3 regions of the Methylobacterium sp. 275MFSha3.1 genome follow, and region 1 is predicted to be linked to each of the others. Evidence: riboswitches for the same ligand, from Rfam matches in the RefSeq annotation. Region 1 holds a riboswitch; each other region holds the start of a gene.

Region 1 (7,250 bases):
CGCATGAACTCGGCGATGGCCCCGAAGCTGCCGAGGCTCCAGGCGGTGCCGGGATCAGCCAACGCCTCGTGGAGCAGGGTCGTGACCGCGTCAGCCCGTGGTGGTGACGTCATCGCGTTCCTCCGTCTGAGCCCCGGACCGCGCCCAGGGCAGGATGTATCGTGTTCCGTCCGAAGCCCAGCCCCGCTCGGCTGTGACCCCGAACGCCTCGTTCAGTATGACGTCGGTCAGGGCCTCCTCCGGGGTGCCGTCCGCGACGAGGCGGCCACCGGCCAGCACGACGATGCGGTCGCAGAACCTAGCCGCGAGCGTCAGGTCATGCAGCACGGCGACGACGCCGGTGCCGTCCCGGGAGACGCTCCTCAGAAGCGCCATCGCGTCGAGCTGATGCGCCGGATCGAGGGCTGTGACCGGTTCGTCGACGAGAAGCCACGGCGCCTCGACCGCAAGCGCCCGGGCGAGCAAAGCGCGCATGCGCTCGCCCGAGGAGAGGGTCGGCTCGGCTCGGGCGTCGAGATGGGCGATGTCGGTGCGCGCCATCGCCCGTTCGACCGCGGCATCGTCGGCCTCGGCCAGGGATGCGAACGCTCGACGGTGCGGCAGCCGGCCGAGCGCCACGATCTCGCGAACGGTCATCGGCCAGCCGACGCCGGCCCCCTGGAACAGGGCGGCGATGCGGCGGGCACGCTCCTCGCGGGCCAAGCCGGACAACGGACGGCCGTCGAGAGTGACCTGCCCCTGCATCGGGACAATGACCCCTGCCAGAACGCGAAGGAGCGTGGTCTTCCCGGCCCCGTTCGGGCCGACCAGCCCGACGAAGCGGCCCGGCCGAAACGTCAGATCGATGTCCGAGAGGATGTCCCGGCCATCCAACGTCACCTGGGCGCCGTGCAGGCCGAGGCTCATGCCCGCCTCCCGCGGCTGCGCAGGAGCAGCACGATCAGGAATGGCGCCCCGACCAGCGCCGTCACGACGCCGAGCTTGAGTTCCGGCCGGGTGGCGAGCAGGCGCACGCCGATATCCGCCGCAAGGACCAGGACCGCTCCCGCGAGGCCGCTCGGCAGCAGGCAGGCGCCGGGGCGAGACCCGACCAGCGGCCGCATCAGGTGCGGCACGACGAGGCCGACGAAACCGATGGCTCCGGACACCGCGACCCCGCTGCCGACGGCCAGGGCCGCGCCCGTAACGAGACGCAGGCGCACGGAGACCAAGCCTACCCCGAGGCTTGCGGCGGTGTCCTCGCCGAGCGTCAGGGCGTCGAGGGCGGAGCCGGTCGACAGCATGAGGGCCCAGCCGACAGCCATCAGCGGCAGGCATAGGAGGACGTGGTCGAGGCTGCGGTCGCTGAGCGAGCCCATCAACCAGAACACGACCTCCAGGGCCGCGTAGGGGTTCGGCGACAGGTTCAGCGCCAGCGCGGTCAAAGCCCCGGCTAGGCTCGACAGCCCGACTCCTGCAAGGATCAACCCGAGGGTGCTGCTGCCGCGGGCGGCGAGCACGTTCAAGAGGAGCGCTGCGACGCCGGCGCCGGCGATGCCGCCGAGCGGCAGGGCAAGGCCCATGGTGGCGGCGAACCCGCCGTAGAAGACGATGACAGCGCCCAGCGCCGCGGCGGACGAGATGCCGAGGATGCCGGGGTCCGCGAGCGGGTTGCGCAGGTATCCCTGCATGGCCGCGCCGGTCAGGCCGAGGCTGAAGCCGACCAGGGCTCCCAGTAGCGCGCGCGGAATACGAAGCTCCCAAAGGACCAGGGCCGGCAGCGTCGTGCGACCGGCGATGAGGTCCGCAAAAGCGGCGGGCACGTCGAAGGGCGCGTAGCCGATGGCGATGGAGGCGAGCGTCAGCGCGGGGGTGGTGAGGCCCAGGACGGCGATGACGGTTCGCCGGGCGCGCGGCGTGCCGAGGCGACGGGAGACCGTTGGATGGAGCGAGGTGACCGGCGCATTCATGGCCGGGGTGCCCGCTCGTTCGCCGCATCGGCGAGATGCGCCACGACCTCCGCGACCTGCGGCCCCGGACAGGTCCAGAAGCGGTTCGGGATGTCGACGGTCCGATGCGTCCGCACCAGGGCCCTGAAAACGGGATGGTGCAAGAGCGTGTCGGCCAAGGAAGGCCAGCCCGGCGCGCCCTCGTCGACGACGATCAGGTCCGGGTTCGCCAGCGCCGCGGCTTCGAGGGGCACCTGCCCGAAGCGGTCACGCCCGATCTCGGCCGAGACGTTGACGAGGCCGGCGGCGCGGATCAGTGCGTCCCCGAGCCCGCCGGGCGCGACCGTGAACGCGTTCGGGCGCATCACCAAGGCGCGCAGGGGCTTCCTGGCTGGAACGATGGTGGCCAGACGCGCATCGAGCGCCGCGACCATGGCATCGCCCCGTTCGGGGTGGCCGAGAGCTGACGCAACCTGCCGGATCTGGGCGCGGACGCCGTCCAGGTCGGCCGGCACGCCGAGTTCGAGCACGGGGGCGCCGACGCGCTTGAGCATGCCCACCGTCGTGCGCGTCGTGAAGGCACCGGCGATGACCAGGTCGGGCTTCAACGCGACGACCTCCTCGGTGAGCCCCCGGGTCACCGGCAGCCCGACCGCCTCGCTCGCGACCGTCGACCCGCGCGGATCTCGGGCAAGGTAGGTGACGGCCAGAACCTGGTCGCGGTCGGCAAGCCGTAGCACGAGCTCGTCGGCGCACAGGTTCATCGAGACCACCCGCGCGGGTGCCGCCGCCGCGACCAAGGGAACGGCGGACAGGATCACCGCGACGGCGATCCCGAATTGCGACGGCATCCGCGACCTCAAAACGACGTCACGCGGACGCCGCCGTAGACGGCGAGCCCCGGGCCCTGGAAGCCGGTGGGGTTCTGGTAGCGCTGGTCGAACAGGTTATCGATCCGCCCGAACACCGTCAGTGTCTCGCTCCAGGCGTAGTTGACCGACAGGTTCACCAGCGTGAAGCCGGGAGCCTTCAGGCGGGGCACGGAGAAGTCCCGGTTGCCGTCCACGAACGACCCCAGCACGATGAGCGTGCCGGTCATGGTCAGGCCCGGCATCAGGTTCCAGATCGCGGTCGCACTGACCTTGTTGCGTGGCCGGCGCAGCAGCTCCTGGTGTGCGATCTCGTCCTTCGTCACCGTGGTGGTCCAGTCCAGCCGTCCGCTCCAGAACTCGTTGAAGCGCAGGGCGACGAAGCTCTCGGTGCCGTAGGCGGTCGCCCGGCCGACGTTCACGTTGGTGGAGAAGGTCGGGAGGAACGTCGTCTGGATGAGGTTCTTGAAGTCGGTCTCGTAGTAGGTCGCCCCCACCGTCATGAACCCGTCGAACAGCGGCTGTTCGAAGCCCCCGTCGAAGCCGAAGCTCTCCTCCGGCCGCAGGTTCGGGTTCCCGAAGAAGCGGAAGCCCGGGTAGTCCTGATAGAGCTGGCTCAGAGTCGGCGGTTTGAAGCCGGTCCCGACGCTGCCCTTCAGGCGGGTCCCGGTGCCGGGCACGATGTAGCTCGGCGCCACCCGGTAGGTGGTCGCGCCGCCGAACTGATCGTTCGCGTCGTGGCGGATGTTGGCGACCAGCGCGGCTCCCGCAAAGGGGGTGGTCTGAAGCTCGGCGAAGCCGGCGGTGTTGCCGTTGGACCGATCGATGCCGGTCGTCTCGAAGCGCTCGTCCTCGCGCTGGGCCCCGAACAGGACGAGGTTGCCCGGAGAGACCTGCCAGTCGCCGCGGTAGTCGAACCGGGTTCGCTCCCCGAGGGAGGTGGTAGGCGTCGGCGGCGCGAGGGGATCCAGCGGGCCGGCGAACAGGCGGTCGAACTTAGAATAATTTGCCCCGAAGACGTTGTGGAAGCCCGGCACCGGCGTCCACTCGGCCTCGCCCCTCATGATCAGTTGCTGCTGGTCGTTGAGGTTCCGGTACGGAAGCGGCACGTAGGGGAAGCCGCCGTCGGCCTGGTCGAGATAGGCGCTATCGGAGAAGCGCAGGACGTAGTTGAGGCGGAACTCGTCGGTGAGCTGCGCGCCGAGCTTGGTCGAGACCGTCTTGATGTCGGTGAAGGCGGTCCGCAACGGCACGCCACGGGGCAGCAACTCGAACGGCGTGATCTGGACGGCGGATTGCCGGATGTGGCCGACCGACACTGAGTAGTCGAAGATCCCCTCCGAACCCGAGATGTTGCCGAACTGGTTGAAGGTGCCGAACGAGCCGCCCTCGACGGTCGCCGTCGCCCGGGCCGGCCCCTCGCCGCGCTTGGTAACGACGGAGATCACGCCGCCGATGGCGTCGGCTCCGTAGAGGCCGCTCTGGGGCCCGCGCAACACCTCGATCCGCGAGAGGTCGTAGGTCTGCAACTGGCTAAAGTCGAAGGCGCGGTTCGGGGTCGAGGGGTCGTTGACGTCGATGCCGTCGATCTGGACCTTCACGTGGTTCGAGTTGGTGCCGCGGATGAAGACCGAGGTCTGGCCGCCGGCGCCGCCGGTCTGAACGACGTTGAGGCCGGGCACCTGCCGCAGGGCATCCGGCACCGTCCGGCGCTGCTGCTCCTGAAGCAGGCGGTCGGTGAGCACGGTGACGCTCGATCCCGTATTAGCGATCGGCGTCGGCACGCCGGTGGCCGAGACCGAGATCTCGGACAGGGAGACCGCGGCCTGGGCGCCTCCCTGGGCATCCGCGAAGGGCGCGGCGACCTGCTGCGAGAGGGCGGGGATGGAGGCGAGCAATGCGGGTGCGGCGCAGGACAGCGCCAGCGTGCGCCGGAGCGCAGAGGGAACAAAACAGGACACGGGACGGCCTCGGGGGACGGCTGTGGCACGTCACCGCGAACGAGGCCTCGGCGGCCGCGTCCTCAAGGGAACCACGGCGCCGCGACACCTCCCAGGACACCCCGCCCGGCAAGCTCCGCGTGTGACCACGGCTGACGGCAGGTCTCCTGGCTTGCGGGTCGTCGCCCTCTCATCGTCTTCCCGGGCGAGGCCGCCCAGTGACGTCGTGATGAAGGACTCGCCGCTTACAGTTGCGGGGGCAGCCGCGGCATCGGCTGAGCCCTCACGGGCGTGACCTCACCGCGTTCCCTTTTGATCCCCGAGGGGAACCGTCACGCCCAAGCTAGGCTGCGGTGTGCCTATCCGTCAATGTATAGGAACACGTTGCTCAGATGTCTGGCGTTTATGACGGATCGCCCGGTATCTCGATACCACGTGTGGATGGATTGGAGACACGCCGGAGACCGATCACACCGACAGCAGCTTTGTTTGATCATTTCGTCTGGATACCGTAGCGAGCGCCCAGATATACAGCGGCTGCGAGAGTAATAAACCTCAGCAAGCCTGATGCTATGCCGCTCATGCTGGCAGATTTAATCTTATCTATCAAGCCGGATGATGCCGAGGGTGTGTATTTTTTCTCTCTGTGAGTTGGCTTTATAAATCTTAAATAGGATATTCTCGCGAGTTCTGAAAGAGTTGGCTTTGCATCGAGTGCTGTAACATAGCCGTATGCGACAAAATCCTTCACATCGCGAGACATTCTCTTCTGAAGCTTTGCTTGATCGGGCGGAATAACGCCCAGTAGGATGCTGTCTTCAAATGGAGAATTTACCTCGCTTCGAAATGGGTAGAGAATGACTGCTATATCTCCTGTTGGTCCGATAGAGTAGACTAGAGACAGACCTTCTTCAAACGCATGCTTTCCACTCTTTGTATACCGAATGTTTCCCAAAAGGTCCGGCGCTTAACTGCATTGTCAAAGGAAGCCCAGGCCTTTGCTTTGGCCCGTGACGTTGATGAGTTACGAACACTGCTGAGCTGTACGTGTTAGAAATCTCATCGCCTCTGGAGTGTTGTTTGAGCAAATCTGCGAGGCGCGCCTCGTTTTGATACACAAATCTTGCAAATAGTTTCAGCGATCTAAGATAATATAATCTCTTTTCCCGTAGCATAGGCACTCGTGGGCGCGGAGGCGATTTTGTGCGAGATTTCCAAAATGTGAGCATCACCCTACTTTCATGTGTGTCTCTGCACGCAGAGATTTATCAGAAGCCATAGACGCTATAAATCGGCGCTATGTGCAACGAATATTAGCTGGACTTTCTGTTTTGAGCGTAGAAAACTGTATGTAAAGGACAATAGATCTAACACTAAAGGTACTTAAGCCAAGCGATATCGCGCCGCGATGCCTTTATGCGCGAAAACCAAGCGGTCGGGAAGAAGAGGGGCACGATCAGCCCAGCGTACCACGCCAGAACCCACGCGTAGTCCGCTACGGTGAACACGGTGCCCTGCGTCGCACCCCAAATCGCAAACGCGCCGTGATAGAGCAGCCGCAGAACCGTTAGGTGAAGCAGGTAGAAGAAGAGCGGCGCACCGCCGAACACCGCCAGCGCGGCGACGGCCGGGCGGTCGCCCATGCGTTCCAATAGGACGAGCAATAGCGCCCCAATCCCGAGCGTGAGGAGCAGGAACAGCAGCGAGGGCGGGTACTTCGTCAGCGCGAAGAAGCTCATCGCGCTCCGCATGGCGCTGTCGTCGACGACGAACCAGGGCTTGTCGCCGTAGCCGTTCGCCAAGCGCAGCAGCGCGAAACCGACCAGCATCGTGATGCCAACTGCAGCGAAACGGCGCTCCCGCGTACCTGTGGCGACGCCGGGCAGGAACCACGGACCGATGGCATAGCCGAGCAGGATGACCCCGATCCAGGGAAGCACCGGATAAGTCGTCTTGGCCACCAGACCGAATGGGAGCGCGATGACGTCGCGCTGGTGCAGCATGGTCCAGACGGCGAAGAAGGGATCATCAGGCCGGAGGTGGATCGGGTCGAGGAGGTTGTGCCCGCAAACGAGCAGCATCCCGACCGCGATGAGAAACGAGCGCGGAAGGCCGATCATCGCCGCCAGGACGATCATGCATACGCCGATGCACCAGATCACCTGAAGCCACAGCGTCGGGCTGGCCACCCCCCAGTACAGTTCCGAGAGGTAGAAGACCTCCAGCGCCATCAGGACGAGGCCGCGCTTCACGAGGTAGGCGCGCGTCTCCGCCAGCGTGTGCCGGGTGCCGAACAGATACGCGGCCACCCCCGTCAGCACGATGAAGATGGGCGCGCACAGGCTGACCGCGAGGCGTGCGAGATACAGGGCCGGCAGGGCGGTCCTGGCATCCATCGGGTCGGCGACCGGCACGTGCAGGAACCAGGTTTCCCGCAGGTGGTCGAGAAGCATCAGCACCATCACCAGCCCGCGCAGGGCGTCTATGGAGGCGATGCGTCCGGTCCTGGCCGA
Region 2 (7,250 bases), on a different contig from region 1:
TGCGCGTCCTCGTGGCGCACGGCTTCACCGACCTAGTGACGCCCTACTTCGCCTCGAAGCTCCTGCTGGCGCAGGTCCCGGCCTACGCCGCCGGCCGCCTGAGCCTCGCGGTCTATCCGGGCGGGCACATGTTCTACACGCGTCCGGATTCGCGCGCCGCCTTCCGGGCGGACGTGGAGCGGATGTACACGGACGCCCTGAAGGTGCGCGACGCCGGCTCGACCCGTCCGGCCGGAGCCCCCGCCGAGCATCTCCGGACGGCGCCGTAGCGCCTCCGGCCCGCCGCGCCGGTCACGCGTCGTCGAAGGCGAGGGCCTCGGCCGGGTAATCCACCATCGTCCGGCGCTGCGCGTCGGTGTTCTGCCACTCGCCGACCTTCATGTAGCGGCCCTCGAGATCGCGGACCTCGACCACCTTCCCGATGGTGGGGATCGACTGGAAGCCCTGCGGCCAGTTCGACGCGAAGTAGAAGACCTGCTCGACGTGGTCGGAGAGGTGGCAGATCCCCGGCCCGAAGGTCCCCAGCCCGAAGACGAGGTAGCGGCCGTTCACCAGCGCCGCGACGTCGGAGATCAGCGACTCGCTCTGGATCTCCACCGGCAGTCCGCGCCGCTCGGCGTACGCCTCCACCTCGGCGATGACCGGGTTCAGCCTGTTCTCGAAGACGAGCTTGACCGAGCGGATGCGACCCTCGGCCAGAAGCCGGTCGATGACCATCCGGTAGAACGCGAAGGGCGGCTGCGGGTAGTGCGGATCCACCCAGGTGCTGAAGATGTCGCCCGACCGGATGTGGATCAGGAGCTGGTCGTCGGGCTTCACCGGGAAGCTCTTCGGCAGGCCGTTGAACAGCGGCCGGATCACGCTCTGCACGATCGCGCGCGAATCCGTCGGCCCCCGCAGCGCGGTCATGCGCTCGAACTGCGTCGGGTCGAAATACAGGCCCGACAGGAAGTAGCCGTCCGCCGGCAGCGGCTCGTCCGGCGGGATGAAGGTGAGGCCGTCGCAGGTCAGCCGCTCGGTCAGGAAGATCACCTTGCTGCGGTCGACCTTGGGCACCTTGATGTATTTCAGGTTGAGCGCCTTCGCGATCGTCACCGCGATGATGTACTGGACGAGGCAGTTGCCGAAGGCGCCGTTCTCGAACAGCGACAGGCCGACCAGGGCGTGGCTGGCGCGGTCGGGCGCCGACTGGAGCGCGTAGGTGACGTAGACGTTGGCGCCGGGCGTCTCGTTCAGGAGCATCACGTCGAGGCCGAGCATCGCCCGCAGCGCGATCAGGTCGACCGCGGCCTCGTCGGCGCGGATGCCGATGCCGGCGATCCGGGCCGGTTCGGGCGCGGCGATCCGGACCGCGCGCGCCCAGGCCCGCTCGTCGGGGACGATCGCGGCGACGAGGGCGTCCGGGGTCGCGGTCCAGCCAGCGAGGTCCGGCTCGGCCCACGTCACGCCGTCCTGCGAGACCGCCACCGCGACGTCGCCAGGCTCGGCGGGAACCGCCCCCTCCCCCGGCCGCAGGGCGACGGAATGGATCGGGAAGCGGCCGCCGAGGTCGACCTCGAGCCACGTCGTTCCCGTGCCCGCATCGGAGACGATCCGCGGCTCACGGCCGGCCGCGAGATCGACGAGGACCGGGGTCGGATCGTCTGTCGGGGCCATCGGGTCTCCGGGAGTTCAGCGCCCGCGCCGGGGCCGGGCGGGTATCGGGTGCGGCGGTGCCCGCTCCGGGGCGCGGCCGTCAAGCCCGCCCCGATCGCGGGGCGGGCGCGGGAAACGGCCGCGATCCGGCGCCGCTCCGTTGTGTCCTGGCGGTCATGCGTCTACAACGGCCGGGCGACGGTGCCCCGGAGACGGGGTGAAAAGGGAATGCGGTGAGGGGTTTGAAGCCCCGATTCCGCGGCTGCCCCCGCAACTGTGAGCGGCGAGCGCCCGCCAAGCGCCACCGGAGCGATCCGGGAAGGCGGTGGGCGCGCCGAGCCGCGAGCCAGGAGACCTGCCGTCGCGACAGGATCCCGCAATGCCGCCGGTGGGGCGGCTGGAGACGCTTCTGATGACGACGCAAACCCTCGCCCCCGTCGCCGCCGGCACCCGCGCGTCGGAGCGCCCGATCGCCGTCGCGCTCGCGGCCGTGCTGGGCCTCGGCCTGCTGTTCATGGCGGGCTTCTCGCCGGCGATCGCGCTCCACAACGCGGCGCACGACTTCCGCCACACCCAGAACTTCCCCTGTCACTGACGTCCCCGGACCAGGGATGATCATCCGGCTCCTGTCGGCGGCCCTCGCCGCCGGCTTCTTCGCGGCTGCCATCGTGACGGGCCTCGAACTCACGCTGACCTCGCCGCTGATCGTCGCGGCCGAGCGCTACGAGCAGCAGGAGGCGCCGAACCGGGCTGCCAAGGCGCTCCCGATCAAGGCGTTCCCGATCGTGCTGGCCCATGCCGGGCACGATCACGCCGCGCCCGACGCCGCGCCGGAATGGCAGCCCGCGCCCGGCCTGCCGCGGATGGCCTTCACCGGGCTCGCGACCCTCGTGGGTGGCGTCGGCTACGCGCTGCTGCTCGGCGCGGTGATGCTCGCCTGCGGCCGCGAACCCACGCCGCAGGTCGGCCTCGCCTTCGCGGTGGCCGCCTTCGCCAGCGTCGCGCTCGCGCCGGGCCTTGGCCTGCCCCCGGAATTGCCCGGCAGCGCGGCGGCCCCGCTCGCGACGCGGCAGGCGTGGTGGGTGATGACCGCCGCGGCGACCGGGATGGGGCTCTACCTGATCACGATTCGCCGCGCGCTGATCACGATCCTCGGGGGGCTCGTCCTGATCATCGCCCCGCACGTCGTCGGCGCCCCGCAGGCGCCCGAGGCCGCGTCCGAACTTCCGGCGGCGCTCGCCGCGCAATTCGCCGCTCGGTCGCTCGCCATCAGCTTCGTGTTCTGGATCCTGATCGGGCTGGGGCTCGGCTGGGCGTGGCAGGCCTTCGCCCGCGGCGCGGATCGGGGAGCGGCCCGTGCCTGAGACCGTTCTCTACGTCTGCATCACCTGCCGCCGGCCGGACGACGACCCCGACGGCCCCCGCGCCGGGGCCCGCCTGCTGGAGGCGCTCCGGGCGCGGAGCGGCGCCACGCCGGACCTGCGGGTCGAGGCGGTGGAGTGCCTGTCGGTCTGCAAGCGGCCCTGCACCGTGGCGGTCGCCGCGGCCGACCGCTGGACCTACGTCTACGGCGACATGGATCCGGCCGCGTCGGCCGAGATCATCCTCGGCGGGCTCGCGGCCTACGCGGCGACCCCGGACGGCATCGTGCCCTGGCGCGAGCGTCCGGAGGCGTTCCGCAAGGGCGTGATCGCCCGCATTCCCCCTTTCCCAGAACCCCGCCCGGTCCCCGCCGGCACCCTGGAGCCCGCGGAATGACCCTCGTGAACAAGATCCCCTGCACCATCGTCACCGGCTTCCTCGGGGCCGGCAAGACGACCCTCGTCCGCCACGTGGTCGAGAACGCCAAGGGGCGCCGCCTCGCGATCCTGGTGAACGAGTTCGGTGATATCGGCTTCGACAAGTCCTTCCTGGCGGCCTGCGGCGTCGAGGGCTGCACCGAGGACGCCATCGTCGAGCTGCCGAACGGCTGCATCTGCTGCACGGTCGCGGACGATTTCGTGCCGGCGCTGGAGACCCTTCTCGGCCGCGCCGAGCCGCCGGAGCACATCCTGATCGAGACATCCGGCCTCGCCCTGCCGAAGCCGCTGGTCCAGGCGTTCCAGTGGCCGGCGATCCGCTCGCGAGTGACCGTCGACGGCGTGGTCGCGGTGGTGGACGGCCCGGCGGTGGCCTCGGGCGCCTTCGCGGAGGATCCGGAGGCCCTGGCGGCCCAGCGCGCCGCCGACCAGTCGGTCGACCACGACAACCCCCTGGAGGAGGTGTTCGAGGACCAGCTCCTCTGCGCCGACCTCGTGGTCGTCAACAAGGCCGACCTGATCGACGCCGCGACGCGGGCGCGGGTCCGCGCCGAGGTCGAGGGGCACCTGCCCCGCGCCGTGAAGGTGGTCGAGACCGAGAACGGCGCCATCGACCCGCGGGTGCTGCTCGGCCTCGGCGCGGCCGCCGAGGACGATCTCGACGCCCGACCCTCGCATCACGGCGAGGGCGAGGACCATGACCACGACGATTTCGAGACCGTGGCGCTGCCGGTGCGCCCGGCGGTGACCGCGGGAGATCTCGCGGCCCGGGTCGAGGTGGCGGCCGAGGCCGCCGGCGTCCTGCGCATCAAGGGATTTGCCGAGGTCGAGGGCAAGCCGATGCGCCTCGTGGTGCAGGGTGTCGGCCGGCGCGTGACCCATCATTTCGACCGCCCCTGGCGGTCCGGGGAAGCCCGCGACGGGACGCTGGTGGTGATCGGCCTGAAGGGCTTCGACAAGGACGCCGTCGCGGCGGCCCTCGCGGGATGAGGCCGGTCGCGCACGCCCGCCCGGACTCGCTCTAGGGGCCGCCGCGGTGCATCTCGTGCGCATCGATGCCGTCTCCCTCGACGAGGGCGAGGCGGCCGTGGATCTCGGGCAGGAGCCCGGCGACCTCGTGGTGCTGTCCTTCACCGACAGCGACCTCGCGTCGGTCGGGCAGGCCCACGCCGCGGAGCCCGGCCTGCCGAGCCTGCGGCTCGCGAAGCTCGCCAGGCTGCGGCACCCGCTCTCGGTCGACCTCTACGTCGAGCGCGTCGTGGCGCGCGCCAAGGTCGTGGTGATCCGCTGCCTGGGCGGCCTCGATTACTGGCGCTACGGGATCGAGCGCTGCGCCGAGGCCGCGCGGGCGCACGGCGTCGTCCTCGCGGTCCTGCCGGGCGACGACCGGCCGGACCCGCGCCTCGCCGCCTTCTCCACCGATCCCGACCTCGCCGGGCAGCTCGACGCCTATTTCCGGGCTGGCGGCCCCGACAATTTGCGGCGGATGCTGCGGCGCCTGGCGATTCGCCTGGGCGCCGACGGACCGGTCGAGCCGCCCGTGCCGCTCCCGCGCGGCTTTCCCTGGTGCCCCGGCTGCGGAGCTCTTCCCCTCGAGGCAGCCCTCGCCGCGGCCGCAACCGCGATCCCACTCGCCGGAGCGCGCAGCGCGGCGGAGCCCGTCGCGCTCCTGCTGATCTACCGCTCCGCCGTGCTCGGAGGCGACACCGGCCCGTTCGTCGCCCTCGCCGCCGCCCTACGGGCGCGCGGGATCGGCGTGCTGCCGATGGCCGTGTCGAGCCTGAAGGAGCCGCAGGCCGCCGCCGCGGTCGCCGAGGCCGTGCGCGCGCGCAGGCCCGACCTCGTGATCGCCGCCACCGCCTTCTCGGCCCGCGAGGACGAGGCCGGCTTCGTCCTGGACGGCGCCGATTGCCCGGTGCTGCAGGCCTTCACGGTCGGTTCGCCGCGCGCGGCCTGGGAGGCCTCCGCCCGCGGCCTCGGCGCCGCCGACCTCGCCATGCAGGTCGCGCTGCCGGAATTCGACGGCCGGCTCTCGGGCTTCCCGATCTCGTTCAAGGAGGAGAGTGCCGAGATCGCCGGCTTCGCCGAGCGGCGCGCCATGCCCTACGAGGCCGGCATCGCCGCGCTGGCCGACCGGGCCGCGGGATGGCTGCGGCTGTCCGCCCTGCCCCGGGCGGCCCGGCGCGTCGCCCTGGTCCTGTCCGACTACCCTGCCCGCGGCGGCCGGGCCGGATTCGCGGTCGGCCTCGACACGCCCGCGAGCGCCCGCGCGATCGCCGCCGACCTCGCGGCCGCGGGCTACGCGGCCGGCGCGCTTCCGGAGCCCGGAGCGCTGATGGCGGCGCTCGCGGACGGCCCGGCCGCGTTCCGGGTGCCGCTCGCGGCCTACGCGGCGTGGTGGCGCACGCTCTCCGAGGACGTCCGCGCCGCCGTGACCGACAGCTGGGGTGAAGCCGAGGCGGACCCGGCCTGCGTCGACGGCGCCTTCCGGTTCCGGATTGTCCGGGACGGCGGCCTCGCGGTCTTCCTCCAGCCCGACCGCGGCCGCGACCCCGATCGCAAGACCGGCTACCACGACCTCGACCGCGCCCCGACCCACGCCTACCTGGCCTTCCATCTCGGCCTGCGGCAGCAATTCGACGCCCTGGTGCAGCTCGGCACGCACGGCACCGCGGAGTGGCTGCCGGGCAAGGCCGTGGCCCTGTCGCCCGACTGCTTCCCGGCGCTCTGCGTCGGCGGGCTGCCGGTGATCTACCCCTTCATCGTCGACGACCCGGGCGAGGCAGCGCCGCTCAAGCGCCGCCTCGGCGGCGTGGCGCTCGGGCACCTGACGCCCGACACCGCCGTCCACGCGCTGACACCCGAGGCGGCCCGGCTCCGCGAGCTGGTGGAGGAGTATTCGGCGGCCAGCGTGCTCGACCCCCGCCGCGCCGACCTCATCGCCCGCGCCATCCTGGAGGAGGCCGGGGCGGCCGGACTGCTGGACGGTGCCGGGATCGGCCCGGACACGCCGATGGACGAGGCGCTGACGCGGCTCGACGCGCATCTCTGCGATCTCGGCGAGACCGTCTTCCGCGACGGCCTGCACGTCTTTGCCCGCGCTCCGGACGAGGCCGCGGAGGCCGTCGCGGTGAGCGCGGACTCCGAGCGGGCCGGCCTGCTCGCGGCCCTCGACGGGCGGTTCGTCCGGCCCGGCCCCTCCGGCTCGCCGTCCCGTGGGCGGGCCGACGTGCTCCCGACCGGGCGCAACCTCGCGACCCTCGACCCGCGGGCCATCCCGAGCCGCGCCGCCGCGCTCCTCGGCGAGCGGGCGGCCGCCGCCGTGGTGACCCGTTATCTCCAGGACGAGGGCGCCTATCCGGCCCGGATCGTCATGGATCTCTGGGCCTCGCCGACCCTGCGCACCGGTGGCGAGGACGTGGCCCACGCCCTGGCCCTGATGGGCGTGCGGCCGGTCTGGGACCATGCCAGCACCCGCGTCACCGGCTTCGAGATCCTGCCCCTCGCCATGCTGGACCGGCCGCGAATCGACGTCACCGTCCGCGTCTCCGGCGCGTTCCGCGACACCTTCCCCGACACGCTGGCGTTGCTCGACCGCGCCGCCCGCGCCGTGGCGGACCGGGACGAGGCCGACGACGAGAATCCCCTCGCGGCGGCGCGCCGGCGGGGCGATGCGTCGGTGCGCGTCTACGGGGCCGCGCCCGGCCGCTACGGCGCCGGCACCGCCGCCACGGCCCTCGACGGCGCCTGGGACGGCCGCGCCGACCTCGGCCGCGCCTACCTGGCCGCGAGCGGCCACGCCTACGGCGACCGCGA
Region 3 (7,250 bases), on a different contig from region 1:
GCCGATCTCGCATTTCTGGCACACAACCGTGCGGACCAGAATCACGGACGCCGAAGCGCGACGCCGCGGGAACCCCGATCGGGTTTTCGTGCTCCTGAAGCTGTCCGGACGGGATACAATCCAGCAGCTTGACCGGGAGGCGAAGACCAAGCCGGGCGACCTCATCTTGCTCGACTCGAGTTCATCCGTGATGGAGGCGGAGACCGGCAACTCCTTGGTTATCGATCTGCCGCGCCAGCGTTTCGAGACCGTTCTGGGCCCGTCCCGGCTCTACACCGCGCTCACGGCTGCAGCGGACCTCGCCTCGACGACCCTGACGGGCTCGTACCTTCAGGAACTCGTCCGGGTCAGCGATCGCCTCACCCCTGACGCGGCCGAGCGCATGGCATCGATCGGCGTCGACCTGATCGTGGCGAGCCTCGCCGAACGGATGGCGCAGGAGGTACCCCGTTCCGTCCACGGCAACGTCACGGTTCAGCGCGCCAAAGCCTATGTCGAGGCGAACCTGAGCGATCCGAACCTGGACCCGCCCCGGCTCGCCGCCGCGATGGGCGTGTCGTTGCGGCGGCTGCAGGAGCTGTTTCATGAGCGCGGCCGGCACATCTCCGACTACATCTGGGGACGCCGACTGGAGGTGGCAGCCAAGCGCCTGACCGACCCGGCCTGCGCCACCCTGTCGATCGGCCTGTTGGCTTATGGCTGTGGCTTCAGCAGCCAGGCGCATTTCGCGCGCCGCTTCAAGGATCGCTACGACGTGAGCCCCCGTGAATACCGACAGGCGCACAGGCCGGACGTGGAGGTATTTGCGTCCGCCTCCGGGCTGTCGTCCTGACGCGCAGCACGACCGGATCGGAAGCCACCGCCGGGCCGATCTCGACCGCTCGACAGCACACGCTGAAACCGACCTCAGGCGGACAGCGTCCGACGCAGCCTGCGCCAGCCCGCCACGATCCCGGTGACCGCGATGCCCGCCGCCAAGAGATTCAGGACCCACTGGGCCATATCGTGCAGGGGGCGGTTGCCGGTGAGCCCCGGCAGGTCGAGCCGGTGCGCGGCGTCGAACAGCCAGCGGTTGATCCGGCCCGAGCGGTCCAGGCGCTGGAGGATCGTGCCGTCCCGGGGATCGACGTGGAGCCACGTGGCGGCCGCGTCGCCGAAGCGCAGGCGCAGCACCGGAAGCGGCCGTGGGTCGGCCCCGTGGGGATACCAGTAGGCGTCGTAGGCGTATAACGGGCGGATCGACCGGAGGGGACCGTCCGCGAAACCGTCTGCCGCGGCCGTCGCGATGCTGCGCGCGTCGAGGGCGGTCGCGCCGTCCGCTGCGACCGTCGGGAGGCCGTCCGCCGTCTCGGCGACGATCCACCAGCGTCCGCCGATGGCGGCGAAGCGCAGGGTGCGCGTATCCGGCACGGCGCCATCGCGGAGCCGGTGCGGATCGAGGCCGAGCGCCGGCGGGGTTCCGGCATAGGCGGCGCGCAACGCTACCGGCGGGCTGGTCGCGCTGAACCAGCGGTTCGGGTTCATGGAGATCCAGCCGCTGACGATGAACGTGCTCAAGCCGAGGCCCCCCGCGAGGCCGAGCAGGTGGTGCCAGCGCGCCAGCCCGCGATAGGGCGTGACCGCCCCGGCCGCGTAGCGCCGCCGAAGGCGCAGGCGCCAGATCCCGATCACGCCTCCACTCAGCGCGCCGAGGGCGGCGAAACCGGAGAGCCACAACAGGATCGTCCGCCACAGCTCCGGCCGGGCCCGCAGCGGCGTGAGGTAGATCCAGTGCGCCACCGAACCCACCCAGTTCCAGCCCCGCTCGAAGCGTGTCGTGTCGAGGGCGATCTCGCCGGTCACCGCAGACACGTAGAGCTCGGTCCCCGCGGCGTCGCCGAGGGCCACCTTCAGGAAAGGCCGGAGCGGGTCGTAGCGGGCCGTGACGGTCCACTGGTCGCGCGCGACCAGCTCGGCCTGCGCAGCCGGAGCACCACCGGCCGCGACACGCAGCGCGTCTGCGGGTGTCAGCGGGCCGAGCCGCGCGCCGGTCCGTGCCGAGACCGTCACCCGGGCGCCGTCGTGGCCGGCGATCCGGTAGACCGGCTCGTCGCCCCGCATCTCCAGGCCGAAGGCGGCCGGCACGCCGGCGAGCCCGCCGGCCCGCAGCGCCGCGTCCGGCGCGACCGCGACCTGATCCCAGGCGATCGGGGCGAGCCGCGACAGCCGCTCGGCCTCGGTGAGCGCCGGGAACGGCACGGAGAGCATCACCAGCCCAGAGCCGATCCACAGCGCGAAGAACAGCCCCGCGGCGATCCCGGCCCAGCGGTGGAACAGGAGCAGCCAGCGCCGTCCCGCCTTGCCGAGCCGGCGCGGCAGGCTCACCACGTCACCGTGTAGGCGACCTCGACCGAGCGCGGGCGCCCGAGCAGCCAGTTGGTCCCGACCCCGTTCACGGCGTTGCCCGAGATCGCGTAGACCTTGTCGAACAGGTTGTAGACCCGCACGGACAGGCGTGAATCCGCCGTCACCTGATGGTCCAGGACCGCGTTGACGAGGTTGTAGGCGGGGCGCCGCGCCGTGTTGCCGAAGTCGCTGTAGACCTGCCCGACGTTCTGCAGTCCGACCCGCGCGGTCCAGTCGCGGGTGACGTCCCAGGTCAGCCAGAGATTGGCCACGCGCTCGGGCACGTCGATCGGCTGGTTGCCGGCGTACGAGACGGTGGCGCCGTTCACCGTCTGGTCGAACCGGTCGTACTGCGCGTGGAGGAGCGCGAGGTTGCCGTCGAGCCGCCAGCCCGGCGCGAAGCGCCAGCCGAGCGCCAGCTCGAAGCCCTGCGAGGACTGGCTCCCCACCTGCGTGGACAGCGTCGGCTGGCCGGGGATCGCCGAGATCAGGTTGTCCTTGACGATCCGGTAGCCCGCGACGGTCCATTCGAGGGCGCCGTCGAAGGCCAGCCCCTTGGCGCCGATCTCGACCTGATCGCCGGTCGCGAGCTTGAAGCCGGCCAGCGACTGCGACAGCGTGATCAGGCTGTTCACCGGGTCGGTGGCGAAGCTGTACTGGGCGTAGAGCGCGCTGTCCGGCGTCGGGTTGTAGACGAGGCCGAACCGGTAGCCGAGCGCCCGATAGGTCTTCTCGAACCGCGATCCCGTCTGCAGGTCCTCGCGGTTCAGCGTCGGCACGTCGAGGCGCACGCCCGTGAGGAATGACAGCTTGTCCGACAGGATCACCCGGTCCTCGGCGAAGACAGAGGCCTGGCTCGTCTGCGTCGCGTAGGCCGGGCGCGCCCGGCCGTTCTGCGGGAACAGGCCCGGATCGTAGCCGGTGAGCGGCACGCTCGTGGTCTGGTCGAAGTAGAAGTTGTTGGTGTGGCGGAAGTCGATGTGATTCACGTCGAAGCCGGCTACGAACTGGTTCGGCAGCCCGAACAGGCTGCCCCGGAACGTCGCGTCGAGGCGGTCTCCGACCTGCTCCTGGCTGTGGTAGATCTCCAGGTAGTCGCCCCGGTCCACGAGCCCGGTGCCGCGGTTGTAGCTGTACTGCTCGACGTCGAGCCAGTGGCGCCGGCTGGTCAGCCGGTAGGCGGTGTTGCGGATCGTGATGTCGGCCGAGGGGGACCACTCGGTCTTGAGCTGGGTCCAGTTGTCGGCCCAGGTGATCTTCGCGTCGCGGACGTTGTAGTTGTTGAACCGGATGAGATCCGGGATCCGTCCCTCGACCAACGGGGTGCCCCAGTAGCGGGCGGGCTCCTGGTAGCCGAGATCGTGGCTCAGGGTGAAGGCGAGGTCGGCGCTCGGCCGGAACAGCAGGGCGGTGGAGACCGCGAGGTTGCGGAAATCGCCCTCCGGCCGCATCCAGCCGTCGGCGCGGTTGCCGCTGACGTTGAGGCGGTACGCGAAGGTGTCGCCGTACTCCGCCTGGCCCAGCGGGCCACCGGAATCGAGGGCGAGCCGCGCGACCCCGTCGGTGCCGATCACCGCGCGGGCGGCGTTGATCGGCACGAAGACCGGCTTCTTGGGCACCACGTTGATGACGCCGCCGATGGCGCCGTCGCCGTAGAGCACCGAGGACGGCCCGCGCAGCACCTCGATCCGCTCGACGTTCCACGTGTCGAACGGGAAGGTCACGGTGTTGGCGCCGACGTAGAAGCGCGTGCCGTCGTAGAGCTGCTGGATCGAGTTCGGGCCGGCGAAGCCGCGGGACGTGAACGCGCCGTTGCCGTTGCCGGGCGCCGCGATGGTGGTGATGCCGGTCGCGTCCTGAGTCACGGCCTCGGCGATCGTGTCCTGGCCGCGCAGCCGCGCGGTCTCGCCCGACACGATGTCGAGGCTGGCCGGCGTCTCCAGCGGCGTCAGGCCGAGGCGGCTCGCGGTCCGGTCGGGGGTGCGCAGGTTGAGGCCATTCGGCGGCAGGCGGCTCGGGTCGCCGCCCGCGCCGGCGACGGACAGCTCATCCAGCGTGACCGCCTCCTGGGCGGCGGTCGGACTGGCGAGGAGCGCGAGGAGAACGCCGCAGAGCGGGGCCCGCCCGCCGGGGCGGGAGCGATGGGTCGATGGAGACATGGGGAAAGCGGTCCGTGCACGGCGCGCGCCGGCCCCCGCGTCCTACAAGCATTGTAATAACATTACAATGCGCGCGCTGTCCGGTAGCCTCTGCCCGTGCGGGCGCGCGACGGCGTCCTGCGACAGGGCTCGAGGGGTTCGGGACGGCGGAGACGGGCATGGGGAACGGCGTCGCGGGCGCGCTAGCTGTGGCACGTCACCGCGAACGAGGCCTCGGCGGCCGCCTCCCCTCGGGACTGGCGGCGCCTCGACACCCGCCAGGACACCCCGCCCGGCGCGTTTCGCGTGTGACCACGGCTGACGGCAGGTCTCCTGGCTCGCGGGTCGCCGCCCTCGCACCGTCTTCCCGGGGTGACCCAGTGACGTGGTGGTGAAGGGCTCGCCGCTTACAGTTGCGGGGGCAGCCGCGGCTTCGGGGCGAACCCCTCACCGCGTTCCCTTTTGATCCCCGAGGGGAACCGTCGAACACAGCTTGGCCTTAGCGGGGGCGGGCGTCAACCGTGTGTCCGGTTGTTGCCGTGGATCGGCGCGCTGTGCGCCGGTCCGTTGCGGCCTCGCCGACGACGGGCTAGCCCCTGCGGGATGACGGTCTGGCGGCCCCCTGCGGAGATTCGCGTGAAGGCACTGGGTCTGCCCCGGCGCGGCAACAGCCTGCTCGTGGCCGAGGTCCGCGCGGATGATGGGCGGCTGAAAGGCGTCCGGCCGCTCGGCGGCAGCGTCGCGTTCGGCGAGCGGGTCGAGGACGCCCTGATCCGGGAGTTCCGGGAGGAGCTCGGCGTCACCGTCTCGGTGCTCGGCGGCCCCCGCGTCATGGAGAACATCTTCACGCACGAGGGGCAGGTCGGGCACGAGGTGCTGTTCCTGTTCCCCGTCGCCCTGCCGCCGGGGCGGTTCGACGGGCAGGAGCGTTTCGTCTTCCACGAGGATTCCGGCACCGCCTGCGTGGCGCGGTGGTGCGATCTGGACGGGCTCGACGTGCCGGGCGGTCCCGACCTCTTCCCCGCCGGCCTGAAGGCCCGCCTCCGCGACGCGTGGCGCGCGGAGCCCTGACGGACCGGGCCGGCCCACTGCCTTTGCCGCTCGGCGCGGGCGATGCTACAGCCGGGCAATCCCATCGGTCCGGACGTCCGCGACGCCGCGGCCCATGCGCCCGGACGCTCCGTCCGACGCGGAGACGGGTGCCGGCGGAAGCATGACGATACGACCTCCCAGAAGCGGCGGGCCGACGGGGCGCAAGCCTCAGGCCGGCAAGTCCAGCGCCAGCAAGTTCAGGGGCGGCAAGGCCCAGGCCGACGGCCGCGCCCGCACGGGCCCGCGCACCAGCGCCCGCGACGCCGCCGAGCGCGCGGCCCGCAACCGCGGCGAGGATGCCGGCACCCGCGATCCCTGGGGCGCGCAGGCCGCTGCGGCCCCGGCGCCGGCCCGGCCGCCGAAGCCGCGCCGCGACGCTGCCGCACCGCGCGACGCCGCGGCGGGCAAGCCCGGCGGCCGGCCGCCGGCCAAGCGCTCGGCGGCCCCCTCCCCGGCCCTCGCCACCGCCTCTGCCCCCGCGCCCGGTCCGACCCGGCGCGAGCAGCGCGCCGCCGCCTCCGCGACCCTCGCCTCCGGCGTGCAGACCCTGACCGTCGAGCCGGACGAGGCCGGGATGCGGATCGACCGCTTCCTCACCGCCCGCTTCCCGCTCCTGCCCTTCACCCGCGTGCAGACCATCGTCCGCAAGGGCGAGTTGCGGGTCGACGGCAAGCGCGCCAAGCCGAACGACCGGCTGGAGCCGGGCATGAGCGTGCGCGTGCCGCCGCTGCGCCTCGACCAGCCCACCGAGCGGCCGCGCAGCGCCGCCCGCGAGCAGGACGACGCCGCCTTCATCCGGTCGCTGATCCTCTACGAGGATGCCGACATGATGATCCTCAACAAGCCCTTCGGCCTCGCGGTCCAGGGCGGTTCGGGGACGGTCCGGCACGTGGACGGCCTGCTCGCCGCCCTCACGGGTCCGGACGGCCAGAAGCCGCGCCTCGTCCACCGGCTGGACAAGGACACGGCCGGGTGCCTGATCATCGCCAAGACCCGGCTCGCCGCCGCGACGCTGGCCAAGAGCTTCCGGTCCCGGGCGGCGCGGAAGATCTACTGGGCGCTCACCGCGGGCGTGCCGCGGGTCCGGCAGGGACGCGTCTCGACCTACCTCGCCAAGGAGGAGCCCACCGACGCCGACGCGCGGATGCGGGTCGCCAAGCACGGCGACGAGGGCGCGAGCCACGCGCTGACCTACTACGCGATGGTCGATCAGGCGGCCCAGAAGTTGTCCTGGCTGTCGTTCAAGCCGGTCACCGGCCGCACGCACCAGCTGCGCGCCCACGCGGCCCATATCGGCCACCCGATCGTGGGCGACCCGAAATACTTCTCCGTCGAGAACTGGGAGCTGCCGGGCGGCATCCAGAACCGCCTCCACCTGCTCGCCCGGCGGATCGTCATCCCGCACCCGCGGACCGGCAAGCCGGTCGACGTGAGCGCGCCGCTCCCGCCCCACATGGCGCAGAGCTGGAACCTCCTGGGCTTCGACGCCGCCCGCTACGACCCGATCGTCGAGGCTCCGGAGGCCTGAGCCCGCAGCCAGGGCACGATCGCGTCCGCCAGCGCGTCCGGGGCCTCGAGCGGCAGCATGTGGCCCGACCCGTCGATCACCCTCAGCGTCGCGCCCGGGATGCCGTC

What was found. Region 1 has a riboswitch for cobalamin ahead of BLW78_RS01120 (TonB-dependent receptor plug domain-containing protein). Riboswitches for the same ligand answer to the same signal wherever they lie in the genome.
Region 2: linked by a shared signal. The riboswitch ahead of BLW78_RS16075 (CbtB domain-containing protein) and the one ahead of BLW78_RS01120 (TonB-dependent receptor plug domain-containing protein) in region 1 are both predicted to bind cobalamin.
Region 3: linked by a shared signal. The riboswitch ahead of BLW78_RS18695 (TonB-dependent receptor) and the one ahead of BLW78_RS01120 (TonB-dependent receptor plug domain-containing protein) in region 1 are both predicted to bind cobalamin.

The regions. Positions count from the first base shown of each region.
Region 1 is NZ_FNWP01000002.1:241,231-248,480, forward strand. It holds gene BLW78_RS01100 (DUF6925 family protein) at 1-113, opposite strand, end outside; gene BLW78_RS01105 (ABC transporter ATP-binding protein) at 91-906, opposite strand; gene BLW78_RS01110 (FecCD family ABC transporter permease) at 903-1,949, opposite strand; gene BLW78_RS01115 (ABC transporter substrate-binding protein) at 1,946-2,779, opposite strand; gene BLW78_RS01120 (TonB-dependent receptor plug domain-containing protein) at 2,788-4,758, opposite strand; cobalamin riboswitch at 4,877-5,086, opposite strand; gene BLW78_RS30865 (hypothetical protein) at 5,231-5,692, opposite strand; gene BLW78_RS01125 (acetyltransferase domain-containing protein) at 6,111-7,250, opposite strand, start outside.
Region 2 is NZ_FNWP01000012.1:106,533-113,782, forward strand. It holds gene BLW78_RS16065 (S10 family peptidase) at 1-269, shown strand, start outside; gene BLW78_RS16070 (discoidin domain-containing protein) at 292-1,656, opposite strand; cobalamin riboswitch at 1,818-2,013, shown strand; gene BLW78_RS16075 (CbtB domain-containing protein) at 2,048-2,230, shown strand; gene BLW78_RS16080 (CbtA family protein) at 2,247-2,999, shown strand; gene BLW78_RS16085 (DUF1636 domain-containing protein) at 2,992-3,393, shown strand; gene cobW (cobalamin biosynthesis protein CobW) at 3,390-4,424, shown strand; gene cobN (cobaltochelatase subunit CobN) at 4,471-7,250, shown strand, end outside.
Region 3 is NZ_FNWP01000015.1:97,302-104,551, forward strand. It holds gene BLW78_RS18685 (helix-turn-helix domain-containing protein) at 1-832, shown strand, start outside; gene BLW78_RS18690 (peptidase) at 907-2,367, opposite strand; gene BLW78_RS18695 (TonB-dependent receptor) at 2,361-4,544, opposite strand; cobalamin riboswitch at 4,829-5,022, opposite strand; gene BLW78_RS18700 (NUDIX hydrolase) at 5,127-5,594, shown strand; gene BLW78_RS18705 (RluA family pseudouridine synthase) at 5,737-7,143, shown strand; gene BLW78_RS18710 (alpha/beta fold hydrolase) at 7,110-7,250, opposite strand, start outside.